DNA from 4 places in the Lysinibacillus sp. UBA5994 genome. Region 3 is predicted to be linked to each of the others. Evidence: riboswitches for the same ligand, from Rfam matches in the RefSeq annotation. Region 3 holds a riboswitch; each other region holds the start of a gene.

Region 1 (5,421 bases), on a different contig from region 3:
TAAAGTGGTCATGCTGAAGGGCAAGGAATCCATTATCAACTATTGTCAGTCACTTCTAAAGAAGGCGAAGAAAAAAGTGATGCTGTCGATGTGGGAAGATATGTATGATGCCTTACGTGAAGATTTGCAAGAGGTGGCGCTGCATGTTCCTGTTCATGGCATTACGTTGTATGTAGGAGAGCATCTCGCCTCAATTGACCAGCATAGAGCCACACATTATACAAAAAAAGCGTCTACACCGCATTGGTTTATCTTATCGATAGATGGTCAGGAAATGATTTATGGTCATTCTCCATCTACCCAAGAGACGGCCTTTATCACCAATGATCCGGTTCATATTTATTTGTTAGAGGATTATATATGGCATGATGTGCTCATCAATCGGTTAGTAAAACGTGATGACCAGGAGTTAGAAGACTGGATTGCTAAGGAACGTAAAGCTTTTTTCTTAGAATAGTCGTATAAGGAAGGGGAGTTACTTGAAAAAATTCGTGTTGCTAGGTTTAATAAGCCTACTAATGCTAGGAGCCTGTAATGCTACACCACCTACCGATCCACCAACGATTCATGAGCTAACGGTTGTCCCAGATAATGTCCAAAAAAATATCGTTTCTAATGACAGAATACAACTATTGCATGAAAAGGATGCTCCATATTACCTTGTTTATTATTCAAAAGGGAATGTATTGGCAAGTATTACAGCTGAGGGAAATAGGCTTATTATCCAGTTAGAAGAAGGCAGCGAGCAAAGGAAAGAGGCTCAACCCTATGTTTTTAAAGTCACCGTCAAGAATCCTGAGCTGGATACCATTGATTTGCGAATTAACGGTCAGAGTACGCCAATTGATCGTATGACCATTATGTGATAAAAGAAACCGAAATCCCTTTAGAAATGAGATTTCGGTTTCTTTACGTGATGCCTAATAAAAGACTTTGTCTACGTTATATTTAGAGCGGAAAGTATTAATCGCATATGTTTCGTAAATTTCACGTTCCATTGGATCTTCTACTTCATAGACTTCAATTTTGAACACTTCATCACGATGGTTTTTCATCGGAGATACATTATCCTCGAAATGTTTTTTAATACGTTGACGAATTTTACGTGCTTTCCCAACAAACAATAGCTCATTCTTGTCATTATAGAATAAGAAAATGCCGCCTTTATCACGTGTGATTTTATGGAAGTCAATAAAACCGAAGTAAGGTGTGATCGGCACATCACCTGGTTTTAAATCTTGTTCACGTTGACGGATTACTAGATCTGGTTTTGGAAATTCAATTTTAATCAAACTATTCACGTTCCTCTCTCTTACTAAAAGTATATGGTAACATAATTACTGCATGTTTACCATAAATTTTAAATGCAGAAACACCACATATAGCAAGCTTAGTGTACATCAAATGAGCAAGGAACATGCACATGAATCACAAAATATTCTATGAATTATTGATATTCTAACTAGTTCGTGTTACAATTCAAGATAATTAAATAATCTTATCAAGAGAAGCTGAGGGATTTGGCCCGATGACGCTTCAGCAACCTCTAACAATTGTTAGAAAGGTGCTAATTCCAGCAAAGGATTTTTTCCTTTGAGAGATAAGAGTGGACGTGAAAAAAATCCTTCTCATTCTATCTCGTATGGAATGAGGAGGATTTTTTAATTTCGTTGCATCCTACGCAAGTAAGATTTGCTAAAAGAGAGTGATTATAGAGAGGGGAAAGCAAGATGCCAATTAATATTCCGAAAAATTTACCAGCTGGAGAACATTTACGTGAGGAAAAAATCTTCGTCATGGAAGAAGATCGTGCGAAAACACAGCAAATCCGTCCATTAAATATATTAATATTAAATTTAATGCCTGAAAAAGAAAAAACAGAGCTCCAATTATTACGTTTATTGGGGAATACACCATTACAAGTCAATATTACCTTTTTGAATACAGCCACACACGAGTCTAAAAATGTGAGTAAATCCCATTTGCAGCTTTTCTACACAACGTTCAATCAGATTCTACACCGACGCTATGATGGTATGATTATAACTGGTGCGCCAGTAGAAAAAATGGCTTTTGAAGAGGTCAACTATTGGCAGGAAATTTCAGAAATTATGGATTGGTCTAAAAAGAATGTGACATCCGTGCTACATATATGTTGGGGGGCACAGGCTGCATTGTATCATCATTATGGCATTGGGAAGGTTGAGCTTTCTGCTAAATGCTCAGGCGTCTATTCCCATGTGATTACAGATTTAACTGTAGATTTGGTACGTGGCTTTAGTGATTTATTTACTGCACCTCATTCACGCTATACATCTGTTTCGATTGACGAGGTTCGCAATCATCCAGATCTACGATTATTATCCTATTCAGAGGATGCTGGGGTATTTATTGTACAATCAAAAGATAATAAAAATATTATGATTACGGGGCATCTAGAGTATGATGCGACAACACTAGCCGATGAATATAGTCGCGATGTGGCGAAGGGCATAGATATCGCCGTTCCTGTAAACTACTTCCCGAATGACGATCCGACACAAGTGCCGATGAATACATGGCGTGCCCATACGCATCTATTATTCTCTAACTGGTTGAACTACTATGTTTACCAAGAAACACCATATGAATGGGATTTTGTAGATGAAATCGAATATCATATTTAATTAATAAAAAGTCTAATTTCTTTTCTAGCTTAGAAGAAATTAGACTTTTTGATTGTCATCTTCTGTTTCCTGCTGAGGTGTTTCGTTTTTTTGAGCCTTGGATTTACGATTGCGAATAACTACCACAATCAACAAAAGTATGGGTAATAAAATGGTGAAAATAAAGGAAAAGATTGGCCAAATTTCATTATTATAATTAGTAGAATGCACAATATCTGGATGAACAATTTGAGAAAGTCCAATGACAATTATACCCATCGGTATAATAAGCGGACGATGATCCTTAATCTTCAAAATTTGTGCAAGGCCAACAACGGTCGTATAGAAATACATAAATGTACGAATATATATAGACGTAATCCACATAAATGCCATAATGATTTCTATGCGCTGTAAAAAATTCCCTATAGATATTCTTTGCGCTAAGGCATAGCTAGGAAATGTCCTTGATGCAGTGTTTTCAGGACCTAATACAAGAATCGATAGGACAATCAACGTAACTAAGACGATTCCGCCAAGGATTGCCCCAATATATAGCCCTTTCTGTGCAGACGGCTGTACATTGACGCCAGTAGGATAGAGCATCAATAATACAATTAATGGAAAGGAAAAGATACTCATAAAGCGTGCAATACTATAAAACATAGATGCTTTGGTCGCTTCTAGTAGAGGCTGAATATTCTCAAATGTAATTTGAGGGGTAATACTAATGACGAAAAAAATAAAAATAAAGATAAACAATGGGAAGAGGATTTCTGCCGAACGGGCAAAGGTCTCAATCCCTAAATAAGCGGCATACATAATAAGGATACTGAACAGTAGGGCAAATGCTAATGTCGGTGTCTCTGGCATAACTTCCGTTTTCATGAAAATACCGATAAAATAAAGTAATTCTCCAGCCGAAAGAAAGGTCATAATCAGGAAACAAATCGCTGTGATTTTCCCGAAAAAACGCCCAAGAATTTTTTCATTGGCCTCGATAAAGTTTAGGGACGGTGTTTGATTGGCCAGTGTTAAAAATAATTTTAGAACCAGTAAACTGAGCAGAACACCAATGCTTGCCGCTATCCAAGCATCTTGCTTAGCGGCACCAGTAATACTCGAAGGGATAATTAAAATCGCTGTACCGATAGAATAGAGAAAGGTAACGATTGTAAACTGTCTTGAACTAATTAGCTCTTTTTCCATCAAGCTACCCTCCGTTTCTCAGTCCATCTTTCTATTTTGTGAATGACACAATGTAATCCCTAATCGGTGTGAAGATAAAGGTAATCAAATCTAATGGGCTAGGAATATGGATTTTAAGGGCAATCCCCATATTTAAAGCCGTTCCAATAAATAGCAAAAAGGAGAATACAATAATGGCTTTTCTATCCTGTTGCTTTTTTAGCTTTGGAATAAAAACAAGAGCAACAATGATTGCAATAATCAAGATAGCTACGGCTAGTACCATCTCATTACTCCTCCTTTGGCTTGTTTAATAATGAATTTTGCATCGTACCTGAACCTTGGGTTGTTACCTTTACATGAACAGCCACTGCTAAATCTGGAAAAATGGAAGTCCAGTCATCCTTAATTTTTTTCCACTGCTTTGGATCTGCCCGATGTAGGGCATCCCCAAATCCAAAAACATCGACTTCATATTGCTGTTGAATTTTCTCTACTGTTTTTTCAATGCGGTCATCAATCCCCTGGGCTGTTTTTTTATTAACGTAATCAATCGATTTATTTTTGGTAAGATCGATATCACATTCGACCTCTCCAACATTCTGCTCTACATTAATATGGACATCGATTTTCGGTTTCCCGTTTTTAAATGACCCTTTCACCTTTGTAGTGGATTGGGTGATTTCAGTAGACAAGGTCCCTTTATTAGGACAGGCGATGATTTCTATCGTACTTTGAATTTTGTCATTAAGAAAACTAATACTTTTGCTTTCGCTTTCAGTCAGTAGCCCTATATATTTATCCCCTTTAAATACTGCTAAACCTGTATAACGTAATAGCACAGGTGTTTTAACACGTTGCACATTTGTTTGATCTACACCTAATTTCTTATCGCCATGAACTTCAATAGCAGAAATTAACGCCCCTTTATGCTTATTGGTTAACGTATTGACTAATTCATCAATATTAACAGCTATCGTGGAGCCCCAAGCCTTTTCAGAGACATCAAGGGAATTCAAGATTTTATTTGCAGGAACTTTTTCGATGGGTGTTAGTACATTTAATACTTCCTTCGCTGTTGCTTCGTGAGACATAATGACGTCGAAATCCTTACGAAATTCATGGTCCCTTACAATTAAATCAAGTGCATCACTAATGCCTTCTTTCGCGAGATCTTCCCCTAATACAACCACTTGAAGGTGGGCAAAATAAGGTTTTCGAGCTGCAATAGTCGTCATTTTCCGAATGGCTTCAAAGATGGTCTCGCCTCTCGAATGATAGCTAACGACAGGAGAGCGTTGAGTGGAAGCTTGGCGCACTGAGACTTCACTAGGATCAACAATTTGAACTGTAATTTCATATTCCTCATCTATTTTGTCAATGCCAAATGCTACGACTATGGCCAATTCATTTAATTCACGCTTACTCCAGCAGCCACTTAACAGTATTGTGAGGATACATAGTAAGCAAATCCAGTTTATTTTTGCCATATTTCATTCCTCATTTATCCAGTTGTTATTTCCTGCTTTTTACATTGATATATTTATGTCCTCTAACAATATTTTTTTGATTGACCAAACGAGGTCGT
Region 2 (5,421 bases), on a different contig from region 3:
CATGAAATAAATTATGATAACAATTTGCCCATTCTTTAAACTGAAATTCCGTGAATTCCTGTTGATGAAGCCAATTTCGAGTTTGGCGAGTGTCCGTAATTTTATCCTTCTCAGCTGTCATAATTAGCATAGGCATATTAGGCATTTCACCTTTAGGCAGCATCACTAAATTTTTCATCATCTGCTGAAGTTCTCGATACCATTTCACAGAAACTACAGTCATGAGCGGTACATCATCTTTCATTTCTTCTCTGCCTTCAACACTACGCGTTAATTTCTCTAATGTAATATCATGTGTCAATTTAACATTGGCCGTTAACGCACTTAGACTTGTTAAAGCATTTGTTAATTTACCTGGTAATAGCTTTAGTTGCAACCAAGGTGATGTTAAAATAATGCCTGCACATTCATATTGTCTCTTTTGCAGTGTATGGAGGATTAATGTTGCACCTAGTCCATGCCCTATTACAAAGGTTGGTAAATTATATGAAAAAGCATTTTCAATCAGGTTTCTTGTATACTTATTGTACAATTTGAAGTCTTCATCATGGACTCGAGCAAACCTTGCATTACCCCCATGATTCGGTAAATCTCCCATGACTATGTGGAAGCCTTCTAATCTTAATTTCTCTATCAGCCATGCATACCAACGGTGATTTTCATAAGCACCATGAAGAATAGCAATCACAGCTTTTGCTTGTCCATCAGCTTCCCATTTCCACATTACATAGTCCTCCTAAAAAATAATTACACTTTGATTATATCGAAATAAATAGCACATTTTAATTTTATATTTCCATAAAGTTGCGTATTTGATACGATAATACTACATTATAGAAAGAAAAGAGGCGATTTTCATGATTTATCCATTTAAAGATAAAACGCCAAAGATCGATCCGTCTGTTTTCATTGCTGACTACGCAACTGTTACGGGCGACGTAACAATTGGCGCCGAAACAACTATTTGGTTTAATACGGTTATTCGTGGTGATGTTTCCCCAACGATTATTGGTAAACGTGTCAGTATCCAGGATCTTTGCTGTTTACACCAAAGCCCAAAATATCCGCTCATTATTGAAGATGAGGTAACAGTTGGACACCAAGTCACTTTACATAGTTGTACAATTCGCAAAAATGCCTTAATTGGTATGGGATCCATTATTTTAGACGGAGCTGAGATTGGAGAAGGTGCATTTATTGGAGCTGGAAGCCTAGTACCTCCTGGTAAAGTCATTCCTCCAAATAGTTTAGCATTAGGTCGTCCAGCAAAAGTTGTCCGAGAATTAAATGCTGAAGATAAAGAGGATATGGAACGCATCGTACGAGAATACGCAGAAAAAGGTCAATATTATAAATCACTTCAGAAATAAATAACCTACACAAAAAATCAATACTAACGAAAAAATCCCTCGCGTTTTCGTGTACCGAATATGTTCACGAATCCTAGCGAGGTATTTTTGTAAAAAAAACAAAAGGAGCAATGTTGCCCCTTTGCTTATTAATACATCAGAATAATTTTCTAATGACTTCATTACTTTAGTTCAATAGTTTATAAACGTGCTTTTTCTCGTAGCGCGTCTGCTTTATCAATTTGCTCCCATGGTACATTTAAATCTGTACGACCAAAATGTCCATACGCAGCAGTTTGTTTATAAATTGGACGACGAAGATCAAGCATTTTAATGATACCTGCTGGGCGTAAATCGAATAGCTCGCGTACCCATTCAACGATCTCGCTTTCTTTCACTCTACCTGTGCCAAATGTATCGACAGCAATGGAAACAGGCTGAGCAACGCCAATCGCATAGGCAAGTTGCACTTCAGCACGCTCTGCTAAGCCAGCTGCTACGATGTTTTTCGCTACATAACGTGCTGCATATGCCGCCGAACGGTCTACCTTGGTTGCATCCTTACCTGAGAAGGCACCACCACCGTGACGTGCATAACCACCGTATGTATCAACAATGATTTTACGTCCTGTTAATCCAGCATCACCTTTTGGCCCACCAATTACAAAACGGCCAGTTGGATTGATGAAGTATTTCGTATTAGCATCTAATAATTCACTCGGTACAACTGGTGCAATAACAAATTCTTTTAAATCTGCTTGAATTTGTTCAAGTGTTGCTTCTTCATCATGCTGTGTTGAAATAACAATTGTATCCACGCGAACCGGTACATTATTGTCATCATATTCAATCGTTACTTGCGTTTTACCATCAGGACGTAAATAGGCAAGTTCACCTGATTTACGTACTTCTGTTAAACGGCGTGCTAATTTGTGTGCCAAGCTAATTGGTAATGGCATTAGCTCTGGTGTTTCATTACATGCATAGCCAAACATTAAGCCTTGGTCACCAGCACCAATTGCTTCTATATCAGCATCTGTCATAGAGCCTTCACGTGCCTCTAATGCCTGATCAACACCTTGAGCAATATCAGGTGATTGTTCGCCAATTGCCACAAGCACCGCTAAGTTCTCAGCATCAAAGCCATATTTACCTCGTGTATAGCCAATTTCAGCTACAGTGTCACGAACAATACCTTTAATATCCACATAAGTAGAAGTAGTAATTTCTCCTGCTACTAATACTAATCCTGTTGTTACAGTTGTTTCACACGCTACACGTGCATTTGGATCTTCTGCTAAAATAGCATCTAAAATGGCATCCGAGATTTGGTCACAAATCTTATCTGGATGTCCTTCTGTTACACTCTCTGATGTAAACAGTCGACGGTTTGTCATTTGGTTTTCCTCCTAAATACTCTTACAATAAGTAGTTGTGTATGAATACGGTACTCATTACCCATGTCAAGTCCGCTCCTAAGGATTGAACTCTCAAGCCGTTACTGCTGCTTTTAACACGAGGATTTCGAAAGATCCGTCATTACAATAAGGAAAGAACTACATATACTTACCTTTACATTGATTTTTAACAATAAAAAAATCCTTTTCTCACGTTACTTTACATGAGGAAAGGAATAATGACTGCGTAACCTTTCACTCTTATCGTTCAAGGGATGTTCCCTTGCATCAGGTTGGCACCAACGCATGTCGTGAAATAGTTCATGCAGGTTGCCGGGTTTCACAGGGCCTGACCCTCCACCAGCTCGGGATAAGAGTATCCGTTCAATCTCATGTTACTGAAAAGGTCGAACGTTGTCAAATATTTTCTTATGTATTACTGTATAGAAAGGAAAGAACTTATTACACAAAAACTTTTCATACTTGGATGATGATGTAAATAGAAGCAAATTAATCCCTACAACATACCTAGCTACTTGTGGTAACATATGTGTGGCTCAATTTTCGTGCCTAATTACAGTAGGATTGATGGTATTCTACTCGAAAAACATTATTTTTTGTCAGTTTATTGAAAAGTGGTAAAAACTCTAAAATAATTTCTTAATTAGTATAGATTATTTAAGCAATTGTGTTATACTATTTTTGAAATTAAGAAAAAATCCCTCTAAATCAAGGGAATACTATAAAAAAGGATGGTATTTAATCGATGAATTCAGTAGAAATTGCAAACGAACTGAAGGAATTATTAAACGGCGGTAACATTAATGTTCAACTTTCAGTACCACAATTAGCAGAAAAAGCTACATCTCGTGGTGAAGCAATGTTAACAGTAGATGGCGCAGTTCGTGCAGAAACTGGCAAATACACTGGTCGTTCACCTAAAGATAAATATACGGTAGAAGAAGAAAGCACAAAAGATCAAATTGACTGGGGTAAAGTCAACCAACCGATTTCTTCTGAAGTGTTCGATAACCTATATGTAAAAGTAATAAAATATTTAAAAGAACGTGACGAGTTATTCGTATTCAAAGGCTTTGCAGGTGCTGACAAAGACTCACAATTAAGCATTCAAGTTATCAATGAATACGCATGGCACAATCTTTTTGCTCATCAATTATTTATCCGTCCAACAGCAGATGAATTAGCTTCTCATGTTGCCGACTTCACTGTCATCTCAGCTCCTAACTTTAAAGCAGATCCTGCGGTTGATGGTACTGCTTCTGAAACATTCATCATCGTATCACTTGAAAAGAAAATTATTTTAATTGGTGGTACAGAATATGCTGGTGAAATGAAAAAATCTATCTTTGGTATCATGAACTACTTATTACCACAACAAGGTATTCTTTCAATGCACTGCTCAGCAAACGTTGGTGAAGCTGGCGATGTAGCGTTATTCTTCGGTCTATCTGGTACTGGTAAAACGACGTTATCAGCTGATCCTGATCGTAAGCTAATCGGTGACGATGAACACGGTTGGTCTGATAATGGTGTATTCAACATTGAGGGTGGCTGCTATGCAAAAACAATCAACCTTTCTGCTGAAAAAGAACCAGAAATCTACAATGCAATCCGCTTCGGCTCTGTATTAGAAAACGTAGCTGTTGATCCAGAAACTCGTATTTGTGACTATGATGATGGTTCACTAACAGAAAATACACGTGTAGCTTATCCAATCCAATACATCGAAAATATCGTTGATCCTTCTGTTGCAGGTCATCCAAAAACAATCATCTTCCTAACAGCTGATGCATTTGGCGTATTACCTCCAATCAGTAAATTAACAAAAGAACAAGCGATGTATCACTTCCTAAGCGGGTTCACTTCTAAACTTGCTGGAACTGAACGTGGTGTGACTGAGCCAGAACCAGTATTCTCTACTTGCTTCGGGTCTCCATTCCTTCCACTTCCTGCAACAGTATACGCAGAAATGTTAGGACAAAAAATTGACGAGCACGGTGCACAGGTATACTTAGTAAACACTGGTTGGACTGGTGGCGAATATGGCACAGGTAGCCGTATGAAACTTTCTTACACACGTACAATGGTCCGTGCAGCAATCGATGGTAAATTAGCAGATGTTGAAACAACACAAGATGCTGTGTTTGGTTTACACATTCCAAAAGCAGTTGAAGGCGTACCTTCAGAAGTGTTAAATCCTCGTGAAGCTTGGGCAGATAAAGCTGCATACGATGCAAAAGCTGCTGAGCTTGCAGGCTTATTCAACGAAAACTTCAAGAAATTCTCAAACGTTTCTGAAGCCATCACTACACTTGGTGGTCCATTAAAATAACGTCTATATAAAAGACAAAGGGAACGAATAAATTGTTCCCTTTGTCTTTTTGTTTTCTCTATGCTTTATTGTTGTTTCATCCACTTGCAAAGAGCACGGACAGTTTCACGATTTTTTGCTGGTGGATATTGATGTGCATAGTTAAGATCATACCAAGTTTCGAATGATTTATTTGCTTCCTCTAAAAAAAATGCCAATTGTCTGGCATGTTCAATATCCACATTTTCATCACGATAGCCATGAATGATAAGAACGGGAGCTGTTATACGCTCTATCTCAAAAAGAGGTGTTCTTGCATCATACGCTTCTGGCACACGATTAG
Region 3 (5,421 bases):
TTTATTGAGATAAGAATATGTCTATTTTATTGTAGAAAAAAATCTATGTGAAAATGGTGTTTTTTACAGCAATATGAGTAGATAAAGAGAAAAAATACGGTCACAAAAAATACAAAAATATCCATTAAATATTATTTCTTTTTCTTAAAGGCAGATGTTACTTTAGGCTCTGTTCCATTGACTAATCGTTTAATATTTTCGAGGTGCAGGATGATGGCTATGCCAAAAAGAAGAAGAGCTATAATGGTTGGGCCAATGCCAGGAATCCATAAATAAGTTGCTGTACAAAACACGAGATAAAATTCTAGAACACCTACAATTAAATAATTTGTTGCAAAGGATAAAATAACAAATAAAATAAGTGCAAATAAACCAATCTTCCAATCAACAGCAAGTAAAATACCAATGATGGAGGCCGTTCCTTTCCCGCCGTTGAAGCCCATGTAGAAGGGGAAATTATGACCTAAAATAACCCCAGCAGCCATAATATAAGTAAGCAGCCAAATTTGTTCTTCTGTTAAATGAATGGCGTCCGCTAGATAAAAATGTGCACCTATAATAGCGACAACGCCTTTGCCTATATCGATGAGGGCTACTAAAACGCCATACTTCCAGCCAAGGGAAAGAGTAGCATTAGAGGCACCAGCATTACCGTGGCCAGCCTTTTTTAAATCAACCCCCGATAAAAATTGAGCCACTTTAGAGCCGTGAATACAGCCTATTATATAGCCAATCATAAGAAAAATGATCACGGCCTTTACCATAAAAATACTCCTCTCAAAATTTTTTCTAAAATAGTGTATGCGTTCATATTACGTATAAGAGCAGACAGAAGTTTCGGAAAAAATAAAATTTACATGTTGACAGAAAAAAACTCTATGTTTATACTGTGTAACAACGATGGAAATTGAATCTCATACTCTTATCAAGAGCGGCGGAGGGATAGGCCCTATGATGCCCGGCAACCAGTAAGCAATGAGCTTACTAAGGTGCTAATTCCTACAGATTCTTACTTGGATCTGGCAGATAAGGGGAGGAAAACTTGCAACCGCAACCCTCTTCTTAGCTGAAGAGGGTTTTTGTTTTCTACAGAAAAATCCTCCTCATCTCCGGTACCATCGTAAAAAAATAACCATTTGGAGGTACACAATGACAAATTTTAAACCAGAAACATTGCTGTTGCATGGTGGTCAAGAGCCAGACCCAGTGACGGGTTCTCGCACAGTTCCAGTCTATCGCTCAACTGCTTTCGTATTTAAAGACACTGCTCATGCGCAACGTCTTTTTGCCTTAGAGGAAGCAGGGAACATTTACACACGAATTACCAACCCAACAGTTGATGTGTTTGAAAAACGTGTGGCTTTATTGGAAGGTGGAACAGCAGCAGTAGCACTTTCATCTGGTGCAGCAGCTATCGCATTTTCCATTTTAAATCTAGCTGGAGCTGGTGATGAGATAGTAGCAGCTAGTTCTTTATATGGTGGTACGTATAATTTATTTGCTAACACATTACCAAACTATGGTATTAAAACAATTTTTGTAGATGAAACAAACCCAGAGAATTTCAAAGCAGCGATTACTGATAAAACAAAAGCTGTCTTTGCAGAGGTTTATGGTAATCCAAGTTTAAAGGTTTTAGATATTGAGGCAGTAGCTAAAATTGCACATGATAATGGTCTACCATTAATTATTGACAGCACGTTCGCTTCTCCTTACGGTTCTACACCTATTGAATACGGCGCAGATGTTGTAGTTCATTCAGCAACTAAATGGATAGGAGGTCATGGTACAACTTTAGGGGGCGTTGTTGTAGACGCTGGTAAGTTTGATTGGACTAGCGGTCGATTCCCTGGTTTTACTGAACCAGATGCCTCTTACCATGGTCTACGTTATGGAATTGATACAGCTTCTGCTGCCTTTGCTACAAAGCTACGTGTACAATTATTACGTGATTTTGGTCCAACATTAAGTGCTGATGCTGCTTTTAATTTATTGCAAGGGTTAGAAACGCTTCATCTGCGCATCCCTAAACACAATGAAAATGCATTGGCAGTGGCTGAGTATTTACAAAACCACCCATCTGTGGAGTATGTAAATTATAATGGCCTAGAAGATTTTCCGACACATGAGTTAGCAAAAAAATATTTAAGAAATGGCTTCGGTTCAGTGCTTACATTTGGCATAAAGGGTGGACGAGAAGCTGGGCGAAAGCTTATTGATAGCGTGAAATTATTTTCACATGTAGCAAATGTAGGTGATGCAAAGTCATTAATTATTCATCCAGCTTCCACTACTCATCAGCAACTATCAGCAGACGAATTAGTTCAAGCTGGTGTAACCGAGTCGCTCATTCGCTTATCCATCGGTTTAGAGGCAGTAGAGGATATTATTGCTGATTTAGATCAAGCCATTACACAGGCTACAACAACTGAACAAACAGTAGAAGCTTAAAGTTTAAAGAAAATGGTAAGATGTTGTGACGTTAACGTATTTTCTCATTCGATTAGCCTCATTTGGTAATGCGTTAAACGTTGCTACATCAATCTATTACTGCACCCGTTAATTATCAGAACCTTATAAAAAATAATACCAAGTAATTTTATATGTATTATTGACTTTATTAAATCCATGTTATATACTAGGAAATAAGTTAACAGTACGAAAATTTTTTTAAAAAAGGTAAATGTTTTCATAAGTGCTCCCCCACTTTTGAATATATAGAAGAGTAGTTGCCTAGCCAGTGATTACTCTTCCCAAAAACTGATGATAAAGGAGTGTTTAAAATGGGTAACATCTATAGTGCGCAAAACATTGTATCCTATCTAATATATGAGCTAAATGAAGGGCATGTATTTGTCAACAATAAATCCATTCAACACCTTCTTACATCAGTCGAAAGAAAATGGCAGGAAGTATTTGGTCATACAGCATTTCAAGAACATGTTTTTACTGAAAAGGACTTTACTGTAAAGGAAGTATTTGAGGCATATGAACAGTACGGTGTGAGCCATATCTCACTTCCTGCAACAGAGTTTTACTTGAAGTATGGTACATTTCAATTAGTGGAACGTACGTATGCAATACCAAATTTTACAGAAGAAGAGATTAGTCTTGTTCAACAAGCTTTAGCACAATATCGTTATCAATTGCTTTCAAAAGCAAGTTAAAACCCCCTCATATTTTTAAGCTCATTCTCTGCTGCTACAGGGAATGAGTTTTTTCTTTAAAGGGATTGTTATGAGTGTCTGAGCATACATATATATAATAGAAGAAAGACATTCATATATTGAAATGTAAATAGTCAATATTTGTTCAAATCTTATAGATTGATTAATAAAACGTATAATAAAGGGAATGAAACCGATTTCTTTTGCACATCTAGAGAAAACAAATGTCCTTCCTAGAAAGATTTTTCTTGTGCAAAGCGTGTATTTGCGTTACAATTTTCTTTAAGTTAAATTTTGAATTATTTGAATTTGTGTGTGTCCTAACACATATAGAAATAGCGAAACTCATACAAAGAGAGTTGTTGGCTAAAGACTGCGGTGGGTGTCAAATTGTCATGACACAACCCCATGGAAAATTAGCTTTAATGAAACTGCGGAATGTAAGTTGGAGGGAATAACAAGAATGGCAACTATAAAGGCAGCGATTTTAGGATTTGGAACGGTAGGTCAGGGGATTTACCATATTTTAAATGAAAAACGAGAAGAGCTAAAAAATAAATTAGGTATTGAATTAGAGGTAGCGAAGATTTTAGTGACAGATGCTAGTCGTGAACGTGTCCCAGGCACAGCACATTTAATGACAACAAGTATGGATGAAGTCTTAGCAGAGCCAGGTATGCAGGTAGTGTTTGAAGCAATTGTGAACGAAGAACCTGCATACAGTTATTTAAAGCGAGCGGTGGAACATAAATGTCATGTTATTACTGCCAATAAAGTGATGTTTGCCAAACGAGGCTTGGAGTTGCAGGATCTTGCAAAAGCTAATGGCGTTTTTGTAGGCTATGAGGCTACTACCGCTGGTGGCGTACCTGTTATAAAAACAATGAAAAATATCTTACTTGTAAATGATGTAAGTCGTATACAAGGTGTCTTAAATGGCACATGTAATTATATTTTAACAAAAATGCGTGCACAGGGCTGGTCGTTCGAAACAGCTTTAAAAGAGGCACAAGGCTTAGGTTATGCCGAAGCAGATCCATATAATGATATATCTGGGCAGGATGCATTTAAAAAATTAATGATATTAAGTGCCTTAGCTTTTGGTGAGCAGCCTGACTGGTCAGATGTAGAGGTAATTGGGATCGATAGTATCTCTGCTGAACAGGTTCATGAAGCATGTGAAAAGGGTCTTCGTTACCGCCATGTTGCTGAGGTGGAAAAACTAGCTGACGGTAAGATTATTGCAAAAGTAGGTCCTCAACTAGTTGATAAAGAGCATCCACTTTATCCAGTCGATGATGTGTTCAATGCGGTGGCATTAGAGACTAACTATATTGGTACATTAACATTAATCGGTCCTGGAGCAGGGATGTATCCAACAGCGAGTGTCATGGTAGAAGATTATGCTGAAATCATTGGGAAAAGAGCAGGATTTGTTGTGACAATCTAATAAAAGCTTTAAAAAAGGCCCGCCATTCAACAATGTTCAATTGTATGAATGGTGGGCTTTTAGTCTTCATCTTTGACGTCTATGTCCTCTGGAATAGGAGTAGCACGCCAAATTTCAATTTCCTCTTTTATACGTTCCAATTGTTTAAAATAAGTGCTGAATTGTCCACTATTGATTAAAATTTGTTGGCCATCGTAAACAGAACGGATGCGTCCTTCGTAAATTAGACGCATTACTTGATCCTCAGGCATACCAAGATCAATAGCTGTCTCTTCAATTGATTTGTACATACGATTCGCTCCTTTTACTGTTTTTATTATAACGTCCATTCATGAGAAAACATACTATTGGAATTAAAAGAAAAGTAAAAATGATAATTGTTTGATTTTGGATAAATATGTATGATTAGTATGGAGAAAGATGTGAAGCGGGGATGAGCTGAAAAATGTTAAATTCATTGTTTGTATTACTAGCAGCTATTCTATGGGGAATGACAGGTACTGCCCAGACATATTTGGATGAAGGGGTATCTCCAATAGCTGTAGCCACGATTCGTTCTGCAATTGGTGGCAGTTTATTATTAGCTATTACGATTATAATGAGGAAAATTAATTTTTTAAGGTGGTCATGGAAATGGACAATTTTAGCTGCGGCTAGTATTGCGTTTTTCCAAGGTCTTTTCTTCTCATCCATTCGTCTAACAGGTATAGCCATTGGAACTGTTGCTACTATTGGTAGTGCACCAGTGTTTTCTGGTGTATTAGAGTGGCTAGTATGGAAAACACGTCCCACAGCAGTATGGGG
Region 4 (5,421 bases), on a different contig from region 3:
TGAATGGTAGCGGAAAGCTAGCCATAGATCATGACACCATTCATTTTAGTGAAGAAAAGTGCATATTGATTCCGCCAAATAACACGGTTAGTATCCACATTCAAAGTGAACACCTTTGTTTTTATCAGTTACAATTCAACATTGTCAATCTCAGCAATAGTCAAAATTCATATAGTCATTTTACAAGTATCAGCGAACGACATCTTCTCCCCTTTTCACAATGTCATAGACTGCTAGAAGTCATCTATCAAAACCGGTTAGCGGAGGATGAACACACGATTTTTGAACAGCATGTGCACTTTCAAGAGCTGATGTTATTACTCTTACATCAAACCATACCCAAGCAGATGAAAAAAAATGATCGCCAATCTGTTGAGCAGTCCGTTAACCATTTACAAAAACATTTTGAAAAAGAGTGGACGGTTGAGCAGCTAGCACAGCTAGCTGACGTACCAAGATGGAATTACACGCGCATTTTTAAAGATATTACGGGACAAATTCCTCTTCACTATTTAACTAAACTTCGTATTGAAAAAGCTAAGCATTTATTAATGACAACAAATGATCGAGTATTTGAAATTAGCCAGTCTGTCGGATTTAATAATGAGTATTATTTCAATCGTCGCTTTAAGGAACATGTCGGCATCTCTCCAGGACAATATCGAAGAAATCAAAGCAGCCATATACGTGTATTTGCACCATTCTTAGAAGATTTCTTTGTTGCGCTTGGGATTACGCCAATTGCTCAATTCAGTCATTCAAAATGGGGGAAACAAGACTATTTAGGTCTACAGAAAGTGCCAGATATCGATGTACAAAATAGAGAAATGGATCGACTCTTTTACTATAAGCCAACTTTAATTATGTTAGATTCTGGTGTAGAGCGTTGGGAATCCTTTCAGCACTTAGATGAAGTAGCCCCCGTCTGCCATCTTTCACACCCTGGAGAGAATTGGCAATCTACTTTATTTAAAATTGCAGATCTAACAGGAAAAACCTCCTTGATGCAAGACGTAATCCTACAATATGAAGATAAAGTACAACAAGCAAAAGGAATTCTTAGCAAATCTGTTTATGGGCAAAGTGTAGCATTTCTCCGTATTTCAGCCATTGGCATTACTCTATATGCGGGTCCTGAATGTGGCTATACGGGCCCCATTTTATATCGTGACTTAGGTTTAATGCCACATTCACTAGTATGGAGTATTCCGCACAATCAACGTAAAGCACAACTGACATTTGCTCAATTGTTGCAATTAGATGCTGATCATTTATTTATTACCTTTGATAAACAACATTCCATTTATGAAAATGAGGAACGTGCTATTTTAAAAACTCCTACTTGGAAAAACCTAGCTGCCGTTAAAAGCAACTGTGTCTATGAAGTAGACTTTTTAACATGGATGAATTATGGCATTTTATCACATAGTAAAAAAATTGATGATGTCTTAAATGTACTTGGCTAAAAGGAAGCTTACTTTAGCTTCCTTTTTCAATGATTAGGACAAACATTGCACTGCTAATAACACCGAAAGCCGTTTTGCTACATAAGATAGGATATCAGTTATAGGATAGGAGGAATGACCTTGTATTACATTCCTTATCCGTATTTTGTGCATCCCTATCATTATCCAACATCGCCTATCGCTAATCATTTTGCCATTAGACCCTTTTCGCAACATCTAGCAATGCCGACCAATAATCCTTTTCCACCTGTCGATACACACAAATTAAAAGCTTCAGCATCACGGATAAAGGCAATGATGCAGCAAGCCCAATTACTTACGGATAAAATAGATAGCTCCCAACAATTCGCACATGATTTAATGAATGCTGCTCAACTTTCAAATAAAACAGAGGTTGAAAAATTAATCACATCAACAGGCATTACGATGAAATTTGAAACAAACTATACACCAGACAGTTTTAGAATACGTCTTATTGATAATGATTGTTGTGGAGTCACCTTAAATTTGAATTGGTGAAAATTCCTAGTGAACTTGTAAACTATAAAAAACTATGCTAAAGTGTTTGTATTGTTATTTCTGAAAATTCTTATATTACTTTTCTTATCAAGAGAGACGGAGGGATTGGCCCGATGAAGTCTCAGCAACCAGCTAACAGTATGGTGCTAATTCCAATTGGCAAAATGATCAGCCTTGAAGATGAGAAGAAGAACTACCGTTGTTGCAGCAGGAGTCCTCTTCTATTAGGGGACTCCTTTTTATTTACAACTATTTTTACAGAAAGCAGGGAAATCGATGTCTAATGAACTTTTACAAGCATTGCAATTATTAAAATCGAAACAGTGGGTTGACTTAACACATACATTCGGCCCTAATTCACCACATTTTTTTATGTTTGAGGACGCTAAATTTGAAACGTTATTTTCTCATAAGGACGGTTTCTTCGCTCAACAATTCACGTTCCCTGGTCAATATGGCACACATATCGACCCACCCATTCATTTTGTGCGAGATACTCGCTACTTAGAAGAATTAGAACTAAAAGAGCTTGTTCTTCCCCTTGTTGTTATTGATAAATCACAAGAGGCTGCGAGCAACCATGATTTTTCATTAAGTGTTGAAGATATTCTTGATTTTGAGGACAAGCATGGAGAAATTGAAGCAGGAACATTTGTAGCATTACGCACAGATTGGAGTAAGCGCTGGCCAGATAAAGAGGCTTTCAGTAATAAGGATGCAGATGGACATAACCATATCCCTGGCTGGGGTTTAGAAGCTTTACAGTTTTTACTAAAAGAACGCAAGGTAAGCGCAATTGGTCATGAAACTTTCGATACGGACTCTGCTGCTGATTTTCGTAAAAATGGCAAGCTAGATGGCGAATATTTTGTACTTGACCAAGACACCTATCAAATTGAGCTAATGACGAATTTGGACAAGCTACCTGCGAAAGGCGCTATCATCTTCAATATCGTACCTAAGCCAGAAAAAGCATCTGGCTTCCCTGTGCGCTCATTTGCTATTTTGCCATAACTTAAAAGTCGGTATAGCGTATACCGACTTTTATGTTTGTCCATTTCTTTTTTTGAATAGAAAGTAAACAATGAGCATCCCTACAATAAATAAAAGGATAAGATAGATACTATAATGAGTCAGATAGTATCCAACAAATCGCCATTTCTCTCCAAGCATCTTTCCTAATGATATAAATGTGAACGTCCAGATAAATGCCCCTGTATAGGCAAAAAGCGCAAACTTTCTATAAGGATAATTATTAATAGCCGCAATATACGCTGTCAAATGACGTACCCCGGGGATAAAATAGCCAATTAATAATAGGGTAGGTCCTATTTTTGTAAACATCTTTTTCGTAAAGTCAATTTTTTGCTCTGTAATATGAATTTTAGGCCCATATTTCTGCAATAACGGTAAGCCAAAACGATAACCAATATAGTAACTTAAGGTAATGCCTCCAACCGCACCAATCATTGCACTGACTAAAGCAGGAATATGTTCAAGACTTTCTCGGTAAACACTATAGCCTACATAAGTTAGAAACACCTCATCAGGAAGTGGCACCCCTACAATACCTCCAATTAGAATCACGATAATTCCAAAGTATCCGTAATGTTCAATTAGAGACTGCACGTGATGTGCCATAAATCATCCCACCTAAAATTTATTAAAATCTACCTGCTATATATAGTGTAGCCTCAGCGCTCTAAATGACTTGAAGCTGACGTAAAGCAAAATTGATACCGCCATCCGTAGATGTCTTTGTAACAAAATTCGCAACACTTTTTAGAGCTTTACTACCATTTCCCATGGCAATTCCTACTCCTACATATTCCAACATGTCAATATCATTATCCCCATCCCCAAAGGCAATCGCATTCTTAGGGTCAATATTGAAATGATCAAGCACCGCTTTAATAGCTATAGACTTCGAAACATCCTGCTGTAATACATTCACAATATAAGGATGCCAACGCTGTAAAAATATATTCGAAACTTGGCTAGTATATCTTTTTTCAGCCAGCTCATCCGCATATAGACACATGAGAAAAACCTCTTCATCTACAATTTTTTCATTTATATGTGGAAAATCCCGTAAAGATAAAGTTTCTTGCATCGCTCTTAAAGCTACTGGACTTTGTATGCTATTCATGGATAGCTGCTCTGTAAAAAATGTTAGGCTATGCTGCTGTTCCTGTGCAAACGCCTGTACATTGTGGACAATTTCTTTGGCAATCGGAGTTTTATGTATGACAAGATCCTTATGTTTCACATAGGCCCCATTTGCAGTAATAAAGGTTTCAATCCCCAGCGCTTTTAACTCATAGCACATAGATAAGGGTCTTCCAGTAGCCGCTACAAGATGGATTCCTTTTTCTTGCAATAGCTGAATAGCTTGTTTTGTACTTTCTTCCACACAGCCATCCTCGTAATTAATCAATGTGCCGTCTACATCAAAAAACACGATATTATACTTCATTTTGAGCACTCCTTCATAGTCATTTAGAACCAATTTATAATTTTTCTCCCATGAAATATGTGAAAGTATTTTGACAAACTTTAAGCAAACTATATAACTTCCTTTTGCACCACCGATAAAAACTATTACAAGCGTATTTATAATAATATTTAACTAAAAATTCCTTGAATATTTTTATTTAATAATTCTAAAGGAGTATACCAAAGAACACAAAATTGTTAAAATAAAAGATAATATCTTAAATACATTGAACGATAAAATTTTACGTATAAATAGAACAAAAGAAATAAAATTTTAGTGCACGCAAAGGAGTTGATTCTTATGGCATTTAACATTTACTACTATGAAAGTAGTGTGGATTGTAAATTTTGCAAAAAGCAGTTTACAACATATAAAGTTCGCCCTAATCGATATAAAATTATCGAAGAACAGACGGATTTCATGCCTGTTTACGATGGCCTAAACCCTTTGCTATATGAAGTTGCCGTATGTCCACATTGTGGTTATGCCTACCATAAATCTATGACACGGACATATGGACCTTTCATGCTACTCATTGATGAACTATACATTAAAGAGCTCCAGAAACCTATGGATATCTGTCAGGAACGTACAATTGATGATGCCATTATCAGTTTTAAGCTCGCCTATTTAGTATCCCGTGCATCAATGGAAGAATCTCTTTTAATGGCGAATTTCGCTTTAAAAATTGCGTGGCTCTATCGATTAAAAAAGGACGAAGAATCCGAAAAGCGTTATCTTTTTGCAGCTAGAGACTTTTATAGTAAATCCTTTGCCTCTAATCAAGAAGGTGGGGAGAGAATTCAGTTTTTACATGCTGAATTAAGCCTTCGACTTGGTGATATTCCTGAAGCAAAAAAAGGATTTTCACGCTTAATCGCTGATCGAAATGTTTCGCCAAAATATCGCAAGCTTGCACGCAATCGTTGGGAAAATTAT

Evidence for each region. Region 3 has a riboswitch for S-adenosylmethionine ahead of B3D98_RS10480 (O-acetylhomoserine aminocarboxypropyltransferase/cysteine synthase family protein). Riboswitches for the same ligand answer to the same signal wherever they lie in the genome.
Region 1: another riboswitch for S-adenosylmethionine. It lies ahead of metA (homoserine O-acetyltransferase MetA); the one in region 3 lies ahead of B3D98_RS10480 (O-acetylhomoserine aminocarboxypropyltransferase/cysteine synthase family protein).
Region 2: another riboswitch for S-adenosylmethionine. It lies ahead of metK (methionine adenosyltransferase); the one in region 3 lies ahead of B3D98_RS10480 (O-acetylhomoserine aminocarboxypropyltransferase/cysteine synthase family protein).
Region 4: another riboswitch for S-adenosylmethionine. It lies ahead of B3D98_RS19640 (cyclase family protein); the one in region 3 lies ahead of B3D98_RS10480 (O-acetylhomoserine aminocarboxypropyltransferase/cysteine synthase family protein).

The regions. Positions count from the first base shown of each region.
Region 1 covers NZ_DJAU01000026.1:33,815-39,235, forward strand. The annotation lists gene B3D98_RS08250 (TrmB family transcriptional regulator) at 1-457, shown strand, start outside; gene B3D98_RS08255 (hypothetical protein) at 480-866, shown strand; gene B3D98_RS08260 (nucleotide excision repair endonuclease) at 921-1,292, opposite strand; SAM riboswitch class I at 1,496-1,607, shown strand; gene metA (homoserine O-acetyltransferase MetA) at 1,731-2,666, shown strand; gene B3D98_RS08270 (GerAB/ArcD/ProY family transporter) at 2,706-3,854, opposite strand; gene B3D98_RS08275 (hypothetical protein) at 3,886-4,119, opposite strand; gene B3D98_RS08280 (Ger(x)C family spore germination protein) at 4,124-5,323, opposite strand; gene B3D98_RS08285 (spore germination protein) at 5,349-5,421, opposite strand, start outside.
Region 2 covers NZ_DJAU01000024.1:32,783-38,203, reverse strand. The annotation lists gene B3D98_RS07170 (alpha/beta hydrolase) at 1-724, opposite strand, end outside; gene B3D98_RS07165 (gamma carbonic anhydrase family protein) at 858-1,370, shown strand; gene metK (methionine adenosyltransferase) at 1,550-2,746, opposite strand; SAM riboswitch class I at 3,005-3,123, opposite strand; gene pckA (phosphoenolpyruvate carboxykinase (ATP)) at 3,513-5,099, shown strand; gene B3D98_RS07150 (alpha/beta hydrolase family protein) at 5,165-5,421, opposite strand, start outside.
Region 3 covers NZ_DJAU01000030.1:7,188-12,608, reverse strand. The annotation lists gene B3D98_RS10485 (glycerol-3-phosphate acyltransferase) at 132-764, opposite strand; SAM riboswitch class I at 920-1,033, shown strand; gene B3D98_RS10480 (O-acetylhomoserine aminocarboxypropyltransferase/cysteine synthase family protein) at 1,150-2,451, shown strand; gene B3D98_RS10475 (hypothetical protein) at 2,784-3,167, shown strand; gene B3D98_RS10470 (homoserine dehydrogenase) at 3,631-4,617, shown strand; gene B3D98_RS10465 (hypothetical protein) at 4,677-4,907, opposite strand; gene B3D98_RS10460 (DMT family transporter) at 5,063-5,421, shown strand, end outside.
Region 4 covers NZ_DJAU01000057.1:151,757-157,177, forward strand. The annotation lists gene B3D98_RS19630 (AraC family transcriptional regulator) at 1-1,466, shown strand, start outside; gene B3D98_RS19635 (hypothetical protein) at 1,581-1,985, shown strand; SAM riboswitch class I at 2,067-2,172, shown strand; gene B3D98_RS19640 (cyclase family protein) at 2,262-2,999, shown strand; gene B3D98_RS19645 (DedA family protein) at 3,030-3,626, opposite strand; gene B3D98_RS19650 (Cof-type HAD-IIB family hydrolase) at 3,688-4,461, opposite strand; gene B3D98_RS19655 (DUF2225 domain-containing protein) at 4,783-5,421, shown strand, end outside.